DNA from 3 places in the Priestia filamentosa genome. Region 2 is predicted to be linked to each of the others. Evidence: riboswitches for the same ligand, from Rfam matches in the RefSeq annotation. Region 2 holds a riboswitch; each other region holds the start of a gene.
What was found. Region 2 has a riboswitch for cobalamin ahead of B9N79_RS16075 (ribonucleoside-diphosphate reductase subunit alpha). Riboswitches for the same ligand answer to the same signal wherever they lie in the genome.

Region 1 (5,464 bases), on a different contig from region 2:
AAGTAGCAGGTCTTGTAACTAAATATGAAGGATTTGAATTTCTAGGAGCCGTTATTGATGATGAAGGAACCTGTAGAGGGATTACCGCTCAGAATTTGCAATCAATGGAGATTGGTTCATACAAAGCAGATGCGGTAATTATGGCAACAGGTGGACCTGGGATAGTATTTGGTAAATCAACAAACTCCATGATCAATACAGGATCAGCAGCTTCTATTGTTTATCAACAAGGAGTACACTATGCAAACGGGGAGTTTATTCAAATTCATCCAACCGCAATTCCAGGGGATGATAAACTTCGTCTTATGAGCGAATCAGCACGTGGTGAAGGTGGCCGTGTTTGGACATATAAAGACGGAAAACCTTGGTACTTCCTTGAAGAAAAGTATCCAGCATACGGAAACTTAGTTCCGCGTGATATCGCAACTCGTGAGATTTTTGATGTTTGCGTTAATCAAAAATTGGGTATTAACGGAGAGAACATGGTATATCTTGATCTTTCTCATAAAGATGCGAAAGAACTAGATATTAAGCTTGGTGGAATTATTGAGATTTATGAAAAATTCATGGGTGACGATCCGCGTAAAGTACCAATGAAGATCTTCCCTGCCGTTCACTATTCAATGGGTGGCCTTTGGGTTGATTATGATCAAATGACAAATATTCCTGGTCTTTTCGCAGCTGGTGAATGTGATTATTCTCAGCACGGTGGAAACCGCTTAGGTGCAAACTCTCTACTTTCAGCTATTTACGGTGGTATGGTTGCAGGACCAAACGCAGTAAAATATATTGAAGGTCTTAATAAATGGACAGATTCTATAGAGTCTTCACTTTATGATAAACATGTAAAAGAGCAAGAACAAAAATGGCAAAACATTCTTTCTCTAGATGGAAAAGAAAACGCTTATGTCCTTCATAGAGAACTTGGAGAATGGATGACTGATAACGTAACAGTTGTACGTTATAATGATAAATTGTTAAAAACAGATGATAAAATTCAAGAGCTTCTTGAGCGCTATCAGAATATTAATATTAACGATACAGCAAAATGGAGTAACCAAGGAGCGGCATTTACGCGTCAGCTAGCAAATATGCTTCAACTTGCTCGTGTTATTACACTTGGTGCTTATAACCGTAATGAAAGTCGCGGAGCACATTACAAACCAGATTTCCCAGAACGTAATGATGAAGAATTCCTAAAAACAACGATGGCAACTTTTGTAGATCGTGAGTCAGCACCTAACTTTTCTTATGAAGATGTAGATGTTTCATTAATCAAGCCGCGTAAACGTGATTATTCACAGAAGAAAGATAGTGGATCAGCATCCTCTAAAAAAAAAGAGGGGGTTAGTGAGAAATGACTGAGACAAAAACAAAAACCATTAAGTTGATTATTACACGCCAAGATTCACCGGAAACAGCTCCATATGATGAGGAATTTGAGATTGAATATCGTCCAAATATGAACGTTATTTCAGCTCTAATGGAAATTCGTCGAAATCCAGTAAATTCAAAAGGTGAGCATACAACACCAATTAACTGGGATATGAACTGTTTAGAAGAAGTTTGTGGAGCATGCTCAATGGTTATTAACGGACGCCCTCGTCAATCTTGTACAGCGTTAGTTGATAAACTTGAACAACCGATTCGACTCAAGCCAATGAAAACTTTCCCTATTGTGAGGGATCTACAAGTCGACCGTAGCCGCATGTTTGATTCATTGAAAAAAGTAAAAGCATGGGTACCGATTGATGGAACTTACGATTTAGGGCCGGGACCACGTATGCCAGAGAAGAAACGCCAATGGGCATACGAGCTCTCAAAATGTATGACTTGTGGAGTATGCTTAGAAGCTTGTCCAAATGTAAACAGTAAATCAAATTTCATTGGACCTGCTCCATTATCACAAGTTCGCTTATTCAATGCACATCCGACTGGAGCAATGAATAAACATGAACGACTTGATGCTCTAATGGAAGATGGAGGACTTTCAAATTGCGGTAACTCACAAAACTGCGTAAAATCTTGTCCAAAAGGTATTCCATTAACAACATCAATTGCTGCTTTAAACAGAGACACTACTCTTCGCTCTTTCCGAAAGTTTTTTGGAAGTGATGCAGAATAAAAAAGAAACCTCTCCAGTATGGAGAGGTTTCTTTTCATCAAAGGAGGAAGATGAATGAAAAAGCCGGATTATATTAACAATATAGAGACTTGGAAGCACGATTTTACCTTTAATAGAGAGATTCGAGTTCGCTTTTGTGAGACAGATATGTTTGGTCACATGAATAATACCGTTCCTTTCCTTTATTTTGAAGAAGCCCGAACAGCTTTTTTTCAGCATATTGGTTTTATGGAAATATGGAAGAAGTCTGATAGTGAAACAATGCCCGTTGTTGCTGATTTACAGTGTGATTTTGTTCAGCAAGTCTTCTTTGGAGAAGTGCTTAGAGTAAAAACGAAAATTGAGCATACTGGACGTTCATCTGTTGATTTACACTATGTGGGGATAAATGAAAAAGAGGAAATTTGTTTCACAGGACGAGGCGCTCTTGTACAGGTCTCCAAAAGAACGGGTAAATCTGTTCCATGGACAGAGGAGCAACTTGAAAAATTAAAGCCTTATCAATCGAAAAAAAGTGAATAAAATATAGCATAACTTGCGAATTCTAGGAACCGCTTTATCCTTTTTTACATAGTATATCGTGACTAACTTACACCCATCCGATAGTTCGACTCTGGATCAGGCAAGGAGGGTTACATTGAAGGATAAAGAATTTCCACCTAAACCGTTACTTACAAAGAGAGAACGAGAGGTTTTTGAACTTCTAGTACAGGACAAAACAACGAAAGAGATCGCAAGTGAGCTGTTTATTAGTGAAAAGACGGTTCGCAATCATATTTCTAACGCAATGCAAAAGCTTGGCGTTAAAGGGCGTTCTCAAGCTGTCGTTGAACTTCTTCGCATGGGAGAACTCGAGTTATAACATGTGGCCGACTATCAGTAAAAGATAGTCGGTTTTGTTTTCTAGCGAAATGAAAGATTATTACAGTCAAAAAAGGGAAGTAGAAAAATAAAGAAATATAGGGGGAGAAAGAAATGTACAATAAAATTCTTGCAGCCGTAGATGGCTCAAAACAGGCCAAAGAAGCTCTTGGGAAAGCTTTTTCCATTGCTTCTTGTTATCGTACACCACTGCAAATTCTTCACGTGAAAGAAGGAGATGATAAAACTAAAACATCTTGGCATAAACGCTCTAATTTAAACAAGCTAGAAGACAGGCAAGAATTTCTTCGTGAAATTGATACTATGGCCGTAAAGTATAACATTACTCATAAGGTTCATTTTAGAGTTGGAAATCCTGCTGAAGAAATTATTCGTTATGCAAATGAGAACGATATTGAACTTATTGTGGTAGGAAGTAGAGGATTTAATAGATTTCAAAAAGTAGTGCTTGGTAGTGTTAGTTCTAGAATAATAGAAAAGGCCTCCTGCTCCGTTCTCCTTGTGAAATAAGAGAAGGGATGAGGCTTCTCCTATTCTTCAATTGAATTCTTTATTGAAAAATGAGCCAACATCCTCTATCATTGTAGTTAATTAGAAAACTCATATAAGAAAAAATTTTTACATAAATCAAAAAAGTAGCAGATAGAGAACTATCCTAGCATACTGCACATAAGGGAGGTCATCATCACAGCTAAATTTGTTTAGGGTGAGATAGTGATTCCACTATGTATGTTTTGCTAGGGAGAGTTCTTCTTTCATTTTAAAGACAATTTCATATTGTAAACAGGAAGGTACATAGCTTTAAAGCCTATGTTGAAAAGGGAAGCCAGTGAAAATCTGGCACGGTGCCCGCCACTGTAAAAGGGAGTTCTATTACAACGTGTCACTGAATTTTTTTGGGAAGACGTAGTAGAACGATTACCTTGAGTCAGGAGACCTGCCTTAACTGTTTGCTTCATTTGAAACCTACGGGACATAGGAAGAAGTGCTAATCCATTGTGCAAACTCGTGTACAGGTGTGCATTTTACATCTCTTTCTCGTAGAGGTGTTTTTTTTATGCGTTTTTTGAGAAAACGATTTTAACGAGGGAGTTGGTATGGATGACAACGTGGAATTTAAATGAAACAAAGCATCATCTCTTAATTTGTAATGGTGGAACTTGTATGAAAAAGGGCGGAGAAGAAGTAACGGTTGCTGTTCGAGATGAAATTGAAAAGCTTGGGGCAGATGCTCAAATTCATACAACAAGAACGCGATGTAATGGACGATGTAAAGACGGATGTGTAGCAATTGTATACCCTGAAGGAGTTTGGTATAAAGAAATGACACCAGAGCTTGGAAGAGAGATGGTAAGAGAGCATCTCTTAAATGGGAATAAGCTTGAAAACTCTATCATCTACACATATGAGGAAGGATTTAAAGCTCCTGAAAATTCCTCATCGCCAAAAGGAATTTCAAAAGAGAAAGTGAAATAACTGTTTTCGAAAGAATCGCATCATTCGAAAAACTTGTGGTAGGAGGAAAAAATATGAGTGGTAAATTGCTTATTGTCGGATTTGGTCCAGGAAATTTTGAACATATTACAGAACGAGCGAAAGAGGCACTTCAAGAAAGTGACATGATTATTGGCTACAAAACATATGTGGAACTTATCCAAGGATTATTGTCAAATCAACAGGTTATTAGTACTGGAATGACTGAGGAAGTGACAAGAGCCCAAGAAGCAGTAAAGCAAGCTGAGCAAGGGAAAAAAGTAGCTGTGATCTCAAGCGGAGATGCAGGAGTATATGGAATGGCTGGTCTTGTGTATGAAGTGCTTGTTGAAAAAGGTTGGTCAAGAAAAGACGGAGTGGAAATTGAAATTATTCCTGGTATCTCCGCTATTAACTCTTGTGCTTCATTATTAGGAGCTCCTGTTATGCATGATGCGTGCACAATAAGTCTAAGCGATCATTTAACACCATGGACACTTATTGAAAAAAGGATTGAAGCTGCGGCATCTGCTGATTTTGTTATTGCTCTTTATAATCCGAAAAGTGGAAGAAGAACCCGTCAAATTGCTGAAGCTCAGCGTATCCTGCTTCAATATAGATCACCAGATACTCCTGTTGGCCTTGTGAAAAGCGCGTATCGGGACCGTCAGAATATCGTAATTACCAATTTAAAAGAAATGCTTGAACATGAAATTGGAATGCTAACAACTGTTATTATTGGAAATTCTTCAACATTTCTCTATGATGATTTAATGATTACCCCACGCGGCTATCAACGTAAATATACGCTAAATGAAACAAAACAGCCGCTAAAACCGCATCAACGTTTGAAAAAAGAGGCAGAGCCATGGGCACTTTCACAAGAAGAAGCAGCACCAGCAGTGGAAGAGAAGGAAGCAGAAAAAGTTGAGAAAGTTAAAGAAGTAGAGAAAATTTCTTCAAGGGAGATTGCGGAGAAAGCTC
Region 2 (5,464 bases):
CCCAGCTAATTCCCTCAAGGGCTAGTAGATGATGGAGCCCAAACGTTCCTAGTCCAACAGCACGATACTTTTCATTCGTATATTTAGCTTGTGGTACAGGAATTGTATTTAAGTCAATTACATTATCAAGCATGCGCATTTGAATTTTCACAAGACGAGGTAGAACGTCTGCTTTTACAGCTGTTGCAAGTGAAACAGAAGATAAGTTACACACAACAAAATCGCCCATCTCTTTGCGAATTACAATTGTGCCTCCATCTGTTGTTTCTTCAACAAGTGTTGTTGCACTCATGTTTTGAGCAATCTCACTGCAAAGGTTACTTCCGTAGATCATTCCCTTATGTTTGTTCGGATTTGCTCGGTTTACTGTATCACGATAGAACATGTAAGGTGTACCTGTTTCAAGCTGTGAAATCATAATTCGTTTCATAATTTCAATTGCCGGAATTGTTTCGCGAGAAAGCTTCTCTTCTCTTACACACTCTTCATATTTTTCTCTAAATGAACCGCTACCTTTTTCTTCATCATAAAAATCTTCAAGAGAATAGTTCATAACGCTTCGCACTTCATGTGGGTCAAATAAATGCCATTCTTCTCTGTTTTGCACTTTCTCCATAAATAAATCTGGTAAGCATACTCCTGTAAATAAGTCATGTGTACGCAGACGCTCATCTCCGTTATTCAGCTTAGCATCAAGGAAACTGAAAATATCTTTATGCCATACATCTAAGTAAACAGCAATTGCTCCTTTACGCTGTCCAAGCTGATCAACACTCACCGCTGTATTATTTAGCTGTTTCATCCATGGCATAACTCCTGAGGAAACACCTTTAAATCCTTTAATATCGCTTCCTCTTGGACGCACTTTCCCTAGGTATACCCCAATGCCTCCACCGTGTTTTGACAGTGTAGCAACGTCTGTATTGCTGTCGTAGATGCTTCTTAAATCATCTTCAACTGTATCAATAAAGCAGCTTGATAGCTGGCCATATGTTTTACCTGCATTTGCAAGTGTTGGTGTAGCTACTGTCATATAAAGATTTGAAAGAGCCCAATATGCTTCTTCAATAAGAGCAAGACGTTTTTCTTTTGGCTCATTTTGCATAAGCGTCATTGCAATAATTAAGAAGCGCTCTTGCGGTAATTCCATGGTTTTACGATCGTGTGTTTGAGCTAAGTAACGATCAGATAATGTCAGGAGCCCGATGTATGTAAAAAGTTCATCACGTTCTTGTGAAATAAAACTTTGAATCTTTTCAATCTCTTCTTTCGTGTAAGAAGATAAAAGAGCAGGGCTGAAAATTCCTGTGTTTGTTAACGTCTCAATTAAATGATAAAGAGAACCATATTTCTCATCTGCTTGATAGCCACGGTTTTCTGCTGCATTTCCGTAAAGCTTGTCCAATAAAACGCTAGCTGCAACATATGTCCAATCAGGTTCAAGCGTGTTAATACGCTCAAGCGCACCTAAAATAAGCAAGTTTGAAAGACGATCTCTCGTGACTTTCTGTAATGTGAACACCCCTTGAACAATTTTCTGTTCATAATCGTCAAAATCTAGATGTGGATATTTTTCTTTTAGTTTTTCTAGATATCCAACTAATGCCTCTTCAGCTCCATCTTTTTCGACAACCGTTTCTAACGTGTTCGAATTTGTTTGTAACATACTATTTCCTCCAGTCTTTACCATTCACTCTACAAAAAAAGCTCATTGTCTCTTCGAGAGCAATGAGCATAAAGCGAAGGAATGTGCGCACAAAAAAGCACAACCCTCGCTTTATCCTCCTAACTCCCGAACAGAATAAAACGTCTCAATAAAAGGCAGGTCTCCTGACTTTTGCGTCTCTCTACTCTAAGCCCTTCCCGTATAATAAGCTTATGTAAGCCTTTTCGTTCATACAGTGGATGTGCTTATTTCATCAGCAATCACAGTTGCGGGTACAGTTTTGGTTTGATTACCAAATTCCCTTTTAAGTCAATACATGACACCTTTATTTTAGGTTTATACAAAATATAGTATTTCCATATTCATCTAAGCACTACATATTGTGTTTATTATTCTATCAGACTCTTTTAGATTTTACAACAGAAAAACTCTATGTTTGTTACAATACTTGATTATACACAGTTCTTGCCCGAAAGAAAGACCTTGACTTTTCCCGCTTTTATTAAACTTCTTTTCTCTCAAGGTATTGTTCCTTATAAAAAAATCAATTTCACTTTTTTACTATTAAAAAAACTAGTTCACAAAAAATATGAACTAGTTTTATAATACACATCTTTTGTTTTTCTTAAGCAGACTTTTGATGAAGCTTGTGATACGTAATTCGGACAAGTTTGTCCATAGTAAAGACGATAAGGAGGCTTGATAAAAAAGCGGCTAGAAAGCGATGATCATTGTTTATACTTTGTATAAAAGGAAAGACAAAACGGTGTAGTAAACAAAATATAATGGTTATAAAAAAAAGTTTTATTCCTAACAAAATATCTTTTTGACGTTCTTTATTAATTCCTTTCCATACCCCACAGATGCCGACAAAACTTACAAGCATTGCACCAACCCCAAGCACATATTGACGCTCGTGCCATACTTGTACAAACCCTAAAAATAAAAGTCCTAAAAATATAAAGGAAAGCGCCGTATCTCTTTTGGTATTTTTCACTCTTCTTCTCCTTTCATATATACTAAACAATTATCCCAAGTTTATCATACATTTTCTCTTCTGTTCCCCCTTTTTTACATTTTTCTGGATATTTTCCAGCATAAAAGAGAAGAGCATGCTCTTCTCTTTTATGAATGTCACTGCCACTTATCTTTCCACTCTTGAATCATTTTATTATTTTCTTTTATTTTCGCTTTCATGAGAGCTAGTTTTTGATCTCTAATCTCCCATACGGCTTCTTTACGGCTTTTATATTGATTTAAAATACGTTTTTCTAACCGTTTTATTTCATTTGATGAGAGTAATTTTTGTTCCTCTATATATTTTACCCCTAAAAGAAGACGATCACGCTCCCTTAGGCTTGCTTTATCATAAGATTCTTTAATAGAGTCAAAACGTCTCTGCTCGCTAAGCTGTTCCTCATCTGAAATTGAAGCTTCTTGCACAAAAGTTTTTTCAGGCGTTTCTTGCTCCCACTCTTCCTTAATGTATGTTTGGAGTTCTTCTTCGGTTGCTACGGTCTTGTAGGTACCTTTTGCTGCGACTTGTTGAAGTGCCGCTTCCTCCTCTTGATCTACATCAAGACCAATAATATGGATATCCTCGCTGCCATTAGAAAGAATACTTTTACTTTCTTCTCCTTCGTTCTCACAAATATCTATTCCATCGCTAATAATATAAATAGAGTTTTCATATTGTTTATCACTGTAGGAAGAAAGAACTTCTTCTGCTTTTTGCAATCCTGCTGTAAATGAAGTGTCATCTCCTTCTCTATATTCTGCTAGAGAAGAAGCAAATTCACCTGGTTCATATGACTTATGATCATATGCTACTTGTATATTCCGGCATGCGGGGACTTTTTGTGTTTCCTCCCTCTCTTCTATTGGGTTTTCATATGTTAGAAGTGTAAGAGATTCGTCGTTAGGAAGAGCTGCTGCAAAATCAATAATTGCCTTTTTTGCTAAGGAAAGTTTTGTTTGGTTTCCTAACGTTTCCTCCATACTTTGACTCCCGTCTATCAAAAATACGGCATTCTTCTTTTTCTTTTGATCAGCAGTTACCTCTGGAAATACAGGTTCAAATGTTTCAAGCTCTTTTTCTATTTCCCCGTACTCTCCACTTCCTAATAAGTAAACAAGATAGTTATAAAACGATTGCTCGCTACTTTTTTGTAACTGGGCAAATGAATCAATTTTCTTATGTAGAGAAGGTTCTAGATCACTTTCGATGATTTCGTCATATTTTAACGTTTGGGCAAGTTCTCTCCCCCTTAAATACTTTTTTACAAGAATTCCTTGCTTTTGATTGTTCATATCTTCTACAGTTTCTGCTGCTTGTGGTATGTTTTCTATATTAGTGCTTGAATGAGCATCAGTTTCTTCCTTTTTGCCACATGCAGTTTGTATAAATAAAATGAAAATAAAAAAACTGACTAAGAGCGTTTTCCGCTTCATATTTATTATGCACCTTTCTTTCTAAAATGCTTTCTTCTATTATATCGGTTTTGCTTCTTTCACGCTCCATAACTTCCCGTATTTACCAGCCCCTATCTTCTTCATTATCTTAAAATTCCCCTAGCCAATCAACAAAAAAATAAAGCTAGAGATATTCTCTAGCTTTATTATGTGAAGTATTCAATTTTGGCGTTCGGAAAGTATTTATCGATATAAGATTCCAAATGCTCACGAAGCTCATGTTCTTCATCTTTAGAATAAATATATTTTCCAATTCCATATCGCCCCCACTTATAGCGGCGACTTTCTTCATCCATTTCAAGCTTTGATTTTGGATAGTTTTTTTGAATAACTCGCTTTGCTGGCTTTGTAAAGCGATGCTGAATCATTTCAAAAGTGATGTCTTCTCGGGCACTTTCAGGCAACTGTGCATCAAGCTTTTCAAAAAGCGTCTTATACCCTTCCTCCCAGCCTTCATGAATGTAAATAGGCGCAACAATAAACCCAAGCGGATATCCTGCTTCTGCCACTTTCCTCGCAGCCTCAATTCGATAATCAAGCGGTGATGTTCCAGGCTCGAAATTTTTAATCACATAATCAGCATTCACACTAAAACGAAATCTTGTACGTCCATTATGCTCTGCATCTAAAAGGTGATCAACATGATGAAACTTTGTAACAAAACGCAGTCTTCCAAAATCCGTTTTTCCAAAGTATTCAATAGCATGTTTAAGCGTATGTGTTAAGTGATCAATTCCAACAATGTCAGAAGTACATGAAGCTTCAAAACGGGTCATTTCAGGTGCTCTTTCCTCCATATACTTTCTTGCTTGATCAAAGATTTCATCTGTATTTACATATGTTCGAATGTATGGTTTACTTCCCATTGTTGTTTGTAAATAACAATAGTGACAGTGTCCCATACATCCTGTTGCAAAAGGTATTGCATATTCTGCTGATGGCTTTGATGTATCAAACTTTAACGTTTTTCTTACGCCAACAACAAGCGTTGATTTGGCGTTACGGTATTGCTGTAGATGATTTTTCCCTGGAATGTTTCTCACTTGATTATGTGAAGTTGTTTCTCTTATTTCAAGGCCCATCTTTTCAAACTTTTCTTTCAATTCTACACCAAGAGGGTATTCAAGCGCTCTTGGTTCAATATATACAAGCTGGGGTACAAAAGGTTTTATCATCTCTGTAAATCCTTTCTCCGTTAGACACGGGCTTTACAAGCGTTCCTTTATATAGTAGAGAATCATTTTTTTAATCGTACTGCTCATAATCAAAGATTTCGTTGTATGCCTGCTGTGCATCTTGTTCCGTAGGGAAAAGAGCATCATCTTC
Region 3 (5,464 bases), on a different contig from region 2:
ATATTGAATCATCGGAATTGAAGTAAAAAAGAATTTTGCAAGCGTTACTTGATCAATAAATCCACTAAATACTTTTAACATATAAGGATAAGAGAATGAGAAAAGTAAGAAACCCACTCCCCCTCCAATGGCTGCTGTCGTTGTTTTACTAATAACAGCAATAAATACTAGTACAGCCCCAATTGCAACGGTCGTCATATATGAAAGCCCATAGAACTCTATATTATAAATTAGGCCTTCTTTAAAGCTAAACAACTCTTTATGATAGAAAACAGCATAGTTTGCCTGATTATCAAAGAAAAAGAATCCTATCAAATAGCTACTCAAAAAATAGAGGATAAAAAAGAGAAACAAGAATCCCAGTATAACGAGCACTTTAGCTGTGACAAGCTCACCAAGCGAACGGGCCCGAATCATCACCATGCGCAGCTGTCCTGTTCTGTATTCCTCTGTAATCATCAACGTAATAAAAACAAGCAAAAGTGCATTGAATGCCGTAAATAACATCTCAGATAACCCAAGTACAGCAAAGTTCCCTGTGAACGTATATTCGGGTAATTCAGGACTTAGCTGCCCGTTTTGCTTCTGCAAATACGAAGCAGCAACAAGTAGTCCAGCAGGCGCCATCGCCAACACAATCCACGTTAATTTTCGTTTAAAAAGCCGCTCCCATTCCGTTAAAATTAATGCCTTCATCGTGACACCAACTCCACAAACGCATCTTCTAAGTTTTGATTTTCAGTTGCAAATTCATTTAAATCTCCGTTCCACATCAATTCCCCTTCTCTAATCACAACAATCTGGTCACAAACGCGCTGTAATTCATCAAGCAAGTGGCTCGAAATTAAAATTGTTTTTCCATACTCCTCTTTTAGCTTGAATAAAAGCTCGCGTAGTTCTCTTACTCCAATGGGATCAAGTCCGTTTGCTGGTTCATCTAATATAAGAAGTTCAGGATCTCCTAAAAGAGCCTGCGCAATTCCTAATCGCTGCTTCATTCCAAGCGAATAAGTGCGAACTTTATCATCTTCCCGCCCTGTTAATCCAACAATTCCAAGCACTTCACATACTCTTTTTTCACGTTCACTTTTAGAACTAATATGAAGACGTGCTAAATTATGAAGGTTTTCTCCTCCTGTCATATATGGAAAGAAAATGGGCGACTCAACGATTGCTCCTACTTCCTTTAACGCTTCTTTACGTTCTGTCATAATGTTTTTTCCATTTAATAAAATTTGTCCCCCGGTTGGTTTAATTAAGCCTGTTAGCATACGGATAAGCGTTGTCTTCCCAGCTCCATTTGGCCCTAATAACCCGCAGATGCCTCCACCTTTCACACTGAACGACACCTTATTTAATAACGAGCGTTTTTTCATTTTTTTAGATACGCTTTGGACATTTAAAATTGTATTTTTCATAAGAAAATCCCTCCTAACGTCAGTATAGGAGGGAATTATAAACATTTTATAAAGTTTTAGAACTAAAGAAAAAATTTTCCTGCTGCAACAAGAGCAGCAACTTGGGCTGCTACTTTTAGAAAATCTACAAAAAAGCTGTGCCAGCCAACTCCTTTTTTCACGGAGCTTTCAATTGTATCAAGCTGTTTTTGAATGATTTCAAGCTTGTATAAAATCGTTTCTTTTTGAATAGTAAGGGCCGTAATTTCTTTATCTTTTTCACTCATTCGATTTTCGAGTTTTGCAACACTTTCTGTTAAGGACTCAATCTTATTCATTGTCTTTCACATCTCTTGTTCCCCATAAAGCAAGGAGAGCTATTGCAAAATAAACGCCTACTCCCGTGTTTAAGGGTTGCTTCGCTAGAATAAATCCTGCTGCCATCATTGCATACAAAAACGTTGATGAAAGCAGTGCTATTTTACGTATCCACGCTTTTTTCCATAGGAGTCCAAGAATAAGAGAAATCAAACTTAAAATAAAAATGCTTGCCCACTCTGCTTCATTACCAATTTCCTGAAACGTATAAAAAAATTCAGGGCGGTTATAAAACAGCTTGTCATTTACTACTAGAACCATAGACCACCACGCTGTAATAAGGATTAAAAACATTTCAATAAAAAGATTTCGTTTTTCCATAGCATGCCTCATTTCTATTCTAGCTTCTATACTCTATGAAATTTTTTTAATACTTGTCACATTTTTATATAAAAAATACTCCTATCCCCTTTTTCTCCCTCTCTACAAGCTATTAAAATAAAAAAGCGTAGGAACTTTTAGAAGTTCTTACGCTTTTTTCCAATGTGTTGGTATTTTTAATGATGGTGGCAACTTTGTATGACTATTTCCCTTTGCTGCGTTTACTTGTGCTTGAGTAAGAAAAAGACTTCCTGTCAAATCTGCCCCGCTAAGATCTGCATCCCTAAAGTCTGCTCCAATCAAATCTGTAAAACGAAGATCCGCTTCTCTAAGGTCTGCTGCAATAAGAAGTGCTCCTCTTAAATTCTCTCCTTTAAGCTTTGCTTTCCTAAGCTTAGCCCCTATATAATCACTACTATAATTTCGTTTTTTCTTATGAGTGATTTGCGGACGGACTAATTCACTTGTTTGTAAAAGCAATGTATTTACTTTTGCTCTATGCCCTGCAACATCTAGATGTAAAATTTCTTCTGGAGGTTGTTCTGTCATCTTTTCCGTTTCTCTGAACATCTCTCTTAGCTCAGCATGAATAGATTTTGTTTCCCTATAGCTCATTGCTTCATATAAGTAGGAAAGCATTTCATGAAGCTGCTGAACAATTGGATAGACGCTAAACATTTGTTCAGCATATTGCTTATTTCCTTTCCACTCTTTCCCCTTGTATATAATTCTAGATACTTTTTGACCCGCTCCAAAACATTCATAAGAAACACAACCGCGAAACCCTTCCTTAATTAAGTTATTATGAATGCCGCACAAGTAATTATCTCGCAAATTCCGGCAAGGTGTTCCTCCACCTTTATCAAAAGCAAAATCAGCTGACTTCGCGTATGGCAATGCAACACAGCATAAACCAAAACAGCTTGTACAGTCTGAATTCAATGCTTTTTGAACTTCTACTTTATTTTCTAATTCAATTGACATTTTCATCCCATCCCTTTTCTAATCCCGCTATATTCATATTAAAAGGAATGATGTAAAAAAGGAAGCAGTTTGTAAATTAGATTTCCATTCTGTTCATATTCCTTGTTAACCAAGGTAATGAACGTTTTCTAACTATTTAATAGCTTAAGAGTATTAATGATTGTAAGGTGAACAGGTTTTAACCTGCACAATTCAAGAATGCCCTTTTCGATTAAAACATATTCATATCTTCACCTTCCACGTATGCCGCTGTTCAATGCTCCTTCTTGAACCTATAATAAGAATTTGAATTTTCTTGAATAATGAAGGTGTTTTTTATCGATTCTCATTCTTTCTATCCATAGTATTGGTAGTGTATAAGTATGCTAGACCTTTAAAAAGAAAAGATTCGTTTGTAGGATTTAACTTTTACAAAAATATGGTATACTACCAAAAAAAGCATATGAAGACGATGATTAACTCGCAGTTTAGGGGCTCCTACTTTTTTAAAGTGGGAGGTAACAGGGAACCAAGTGAAAATCTTGGGCGGTCCAGCCACTGTTATGAAGGAGTTTTTCGCCAGATGCCACTTAACAATTCTGTTAGGGAAGGCGGTGAAAAGTGATGATTTTAGAGCCAGGATACCTACCTAATCTGTACGCTAGGATCTTCTAGGAAAGAGAGTAGTCTATACATATTCAGCATAGCTTATTTGTGCTGCTTATTTGTTATACATATTTCCCTCAACTCTAGAAATAGTTGAGGGTTTTTATTTTTATTAAAGGAGGCTACAAAATTGGAAGGTTTATCACTTTTTGCATTTGTATTTGTTTTAGGATTAAGACACGGCCTTGATGCAGACCATTTAGCTTTTATTGATGGTCAAACAAGGTACAATTGGAGGATGGAAAGTCCTTTCTCAAGATGGGTTGGTACCCTATTTTCATTTGGACATGGGGGCGTTGTCGCATTGACTGCTGGGGTTTTAGGAATGGTGATGAGTAACTTTACGTTCCCACCATCCTTTGACACTTTCGCTTCTTGGGTATCTATTTTATCTTTATTTTTGATTGGGACATTAAATACGTACAATTTGATTCGAACAAGAAGTAGTAAGGAAGAATTTCAGCTTAGTGGTTTAAAAGGGAAATTCATTCCAAAGCTTGCAAAAGGGACAACAAATCCGTTTCTTATTATTCTTATTGGTGCTCTCTTTGCCCTAGCAGCCGAAACGGTGAGTCAAACAGCTGTATGGACGTTAGCTGCTGGCAATTCAAGCTCGTACACTCCGCTATTATTAGGTTTAGTTTTTATGGTTGGCATGATGATTACAGATACAATTGATTCTTTTGTTGTGCATAAAATGGTCAAAGACTCAAGCAAATTTGGTCAAGCAGCTTCACGCCTTATGGGGTGGGTCATCGTTGTACTCGCCTACAGCGTCTCTTTCTATCTTGCTTTTACATTCTTCAATCCATGGGCAGAAATAGACTTCGAGATTGTTGGCGTTATCCTTTTTCTATTTCTTCTTTCAATGTTTATTTTTGTCTGTTTCAAAGCTAAAAAAGCAAACAACAGTATTCAATCTGTCTAACAACTATGAGCTTATCGGAGAGAGCAATACATCTTTTGCTCTCTTTCTTCATCTTAAACAAGTCAGTTTGTAATAAGAAACAAACTTGATAAAAACTCTCTCATTTTCTTCATCTTTCTTCAACATATGGCTATTGATCGTTTTTCTATTACAAGCAGTTTCTCTCTTCTGGCTTATTTTATCTCTTTAATAAAAAATTTCTCCTCACATAATGTAGATAGAGTCCTCGTTTAGGGTAATGGTACACATAAAAAAAGATGAATAGGAAGGAGTCATTTATGAATATGAATCTTGTCATCATTTTACTTGCTTTAGCAGGGCTTCTCATTATTTGCTGTAAGACCTTTAGCTCTCCTTATATTGCGTGCAATGCCGTCGGGACATTTTGCAGTCTATTCACTGCTCTAGCTATGATTCAGCATCAGCTTTCAATCATTGAAGGACTCATTATCATCTGTGTCATATTAGCACTCGCTTACCTCATTTATACTCCTTTGAAAACAAGCTTATTTGTTCGAAACTGCTATATTATGTTTAATGTTAATTTCTCTAAGTCACAAGAAATTATAGAAAGGGAAAATCTTAATATTACGATTATTACTAAACCGCTAAACACTGTTATTCTTTCCTATAGAGAACATCAAGCAGAGCAGGCACACCATCTACAAAAGGCACTTAAGCAAGAAGCACAAGGTATGCCACTATCTGGCTTTCTTCTTCTCTCAAGCTCTATTATTCTCTATTTATGGCAAGGGATCAGCTAAAATAGACCTAAAAAAAGCAGTGAGAAACCCAAAGCTTCTCACTGCTT

Region 1: linked by a shared signal. The riboswitch ahead of B9N79_RS01040 ((2Fe-2S) ferredoxin domain-containing protein) and the one ahead of B9N79_RS16075 (ribonucleoside-diphosphate reductase subunit alpha) in region 2 are both predicted to bind cobalamin.
Region 3: linked by a shared signal. The riboswitch ahead of B9N79_RS08935 (HoxN/HupN/NixA family nickel/cobalt transporter) and the one ahead of B9N79_RS16075 (ribonucleoside-diphosphate reductase subunit alpha) in region 2 are both predicted to bind cobalamin.

The regions. Positions count from the first base shown of each region.
Region 1 covers NZ_FXAJ01000001.1:185,874-191,337, forward strand. The annotation lists gene sdhA (succinate dehydrogenase flavoprotein subunit) at 1-1,361, shown strand, start outside; gene sdhB (succinate dehydrogenase iron-sulfur subunit) at 1,358-2,125, shown strand; gene B9N79_RS01025 (acyl-CoA thioesterase) at 2,180-2,647, shown strand; gene gerE (spore germination transcription factor GerE) at 2,763-2,987, shown strand; gene B9N79_RS01035 (universal stress protein) at 3,101-3,517, shown strand; cobalamin riboswitch at 3,780-3,966, shown strand; gene B9N79_RS01040 ((2Fe-2S) ferredoxin domain-containing protein) at 4,109-4,483, shown strand; gene cobJ (precorrin-3B C(17)-methyltransferase) at 4,537-5,464, shown strand, end outside.
Region 2 covers NZ_FXAJ01000003.1:491,726-497,189, reverse strand. The annotation lists gene B9N79_RS16075 (ribonucleoside-diphosphate reductase subunit alpha) at 1-1,666, opposite strand, end outside; cobalamin riboswitch at 1,804-2,008, opposite strand; gene B9N79_RS16070 (hypothetical protein) at 2,292-2,663, opposite strand; gene B9N79_RS16065 (vWA domain-containing protein) at 2,801-4,117, opposite strand; gene splB (spore photoproduct lyase) at 4,285-5,313, opposite strand; gene B9N79_RS16055 (transcriptional regulator SplA domain-containing protein) at 5,384-5,464, opposite strand, start outside.
Region 3 covers NZ_FXAJ01000002.1:366,405-371,868, reverse strand. The annotation lists gene B9N79_RS08960 (ABC transporter permease) at 1-696, opposite strand, end outside; gene B9N79_RS08955 (ABC transporter ATP-binding protein) at 693-1,418, opposite strand; gene B9N79_RS08950 (hypothetical protein) at 1,481-1,735, opposite strand; gene B9N79_RS08945 (hypothetical protein) at 1,728-2,096, opposite strand; gene B9N79_RS08940 (pentapeptide repeat-containing protein) at 2,244-3,080, opposite strand; cobalamin riboswitch at 3,533-3,726, shown strand; gene B9N79_RS08935 (HoxN/HupN/NixA family nickel/cobalt transporter) at 3,856-4,653, shown strand; gene B9N79_RS08930 (hypothetical protein) at 4,932-5,417, shown strand.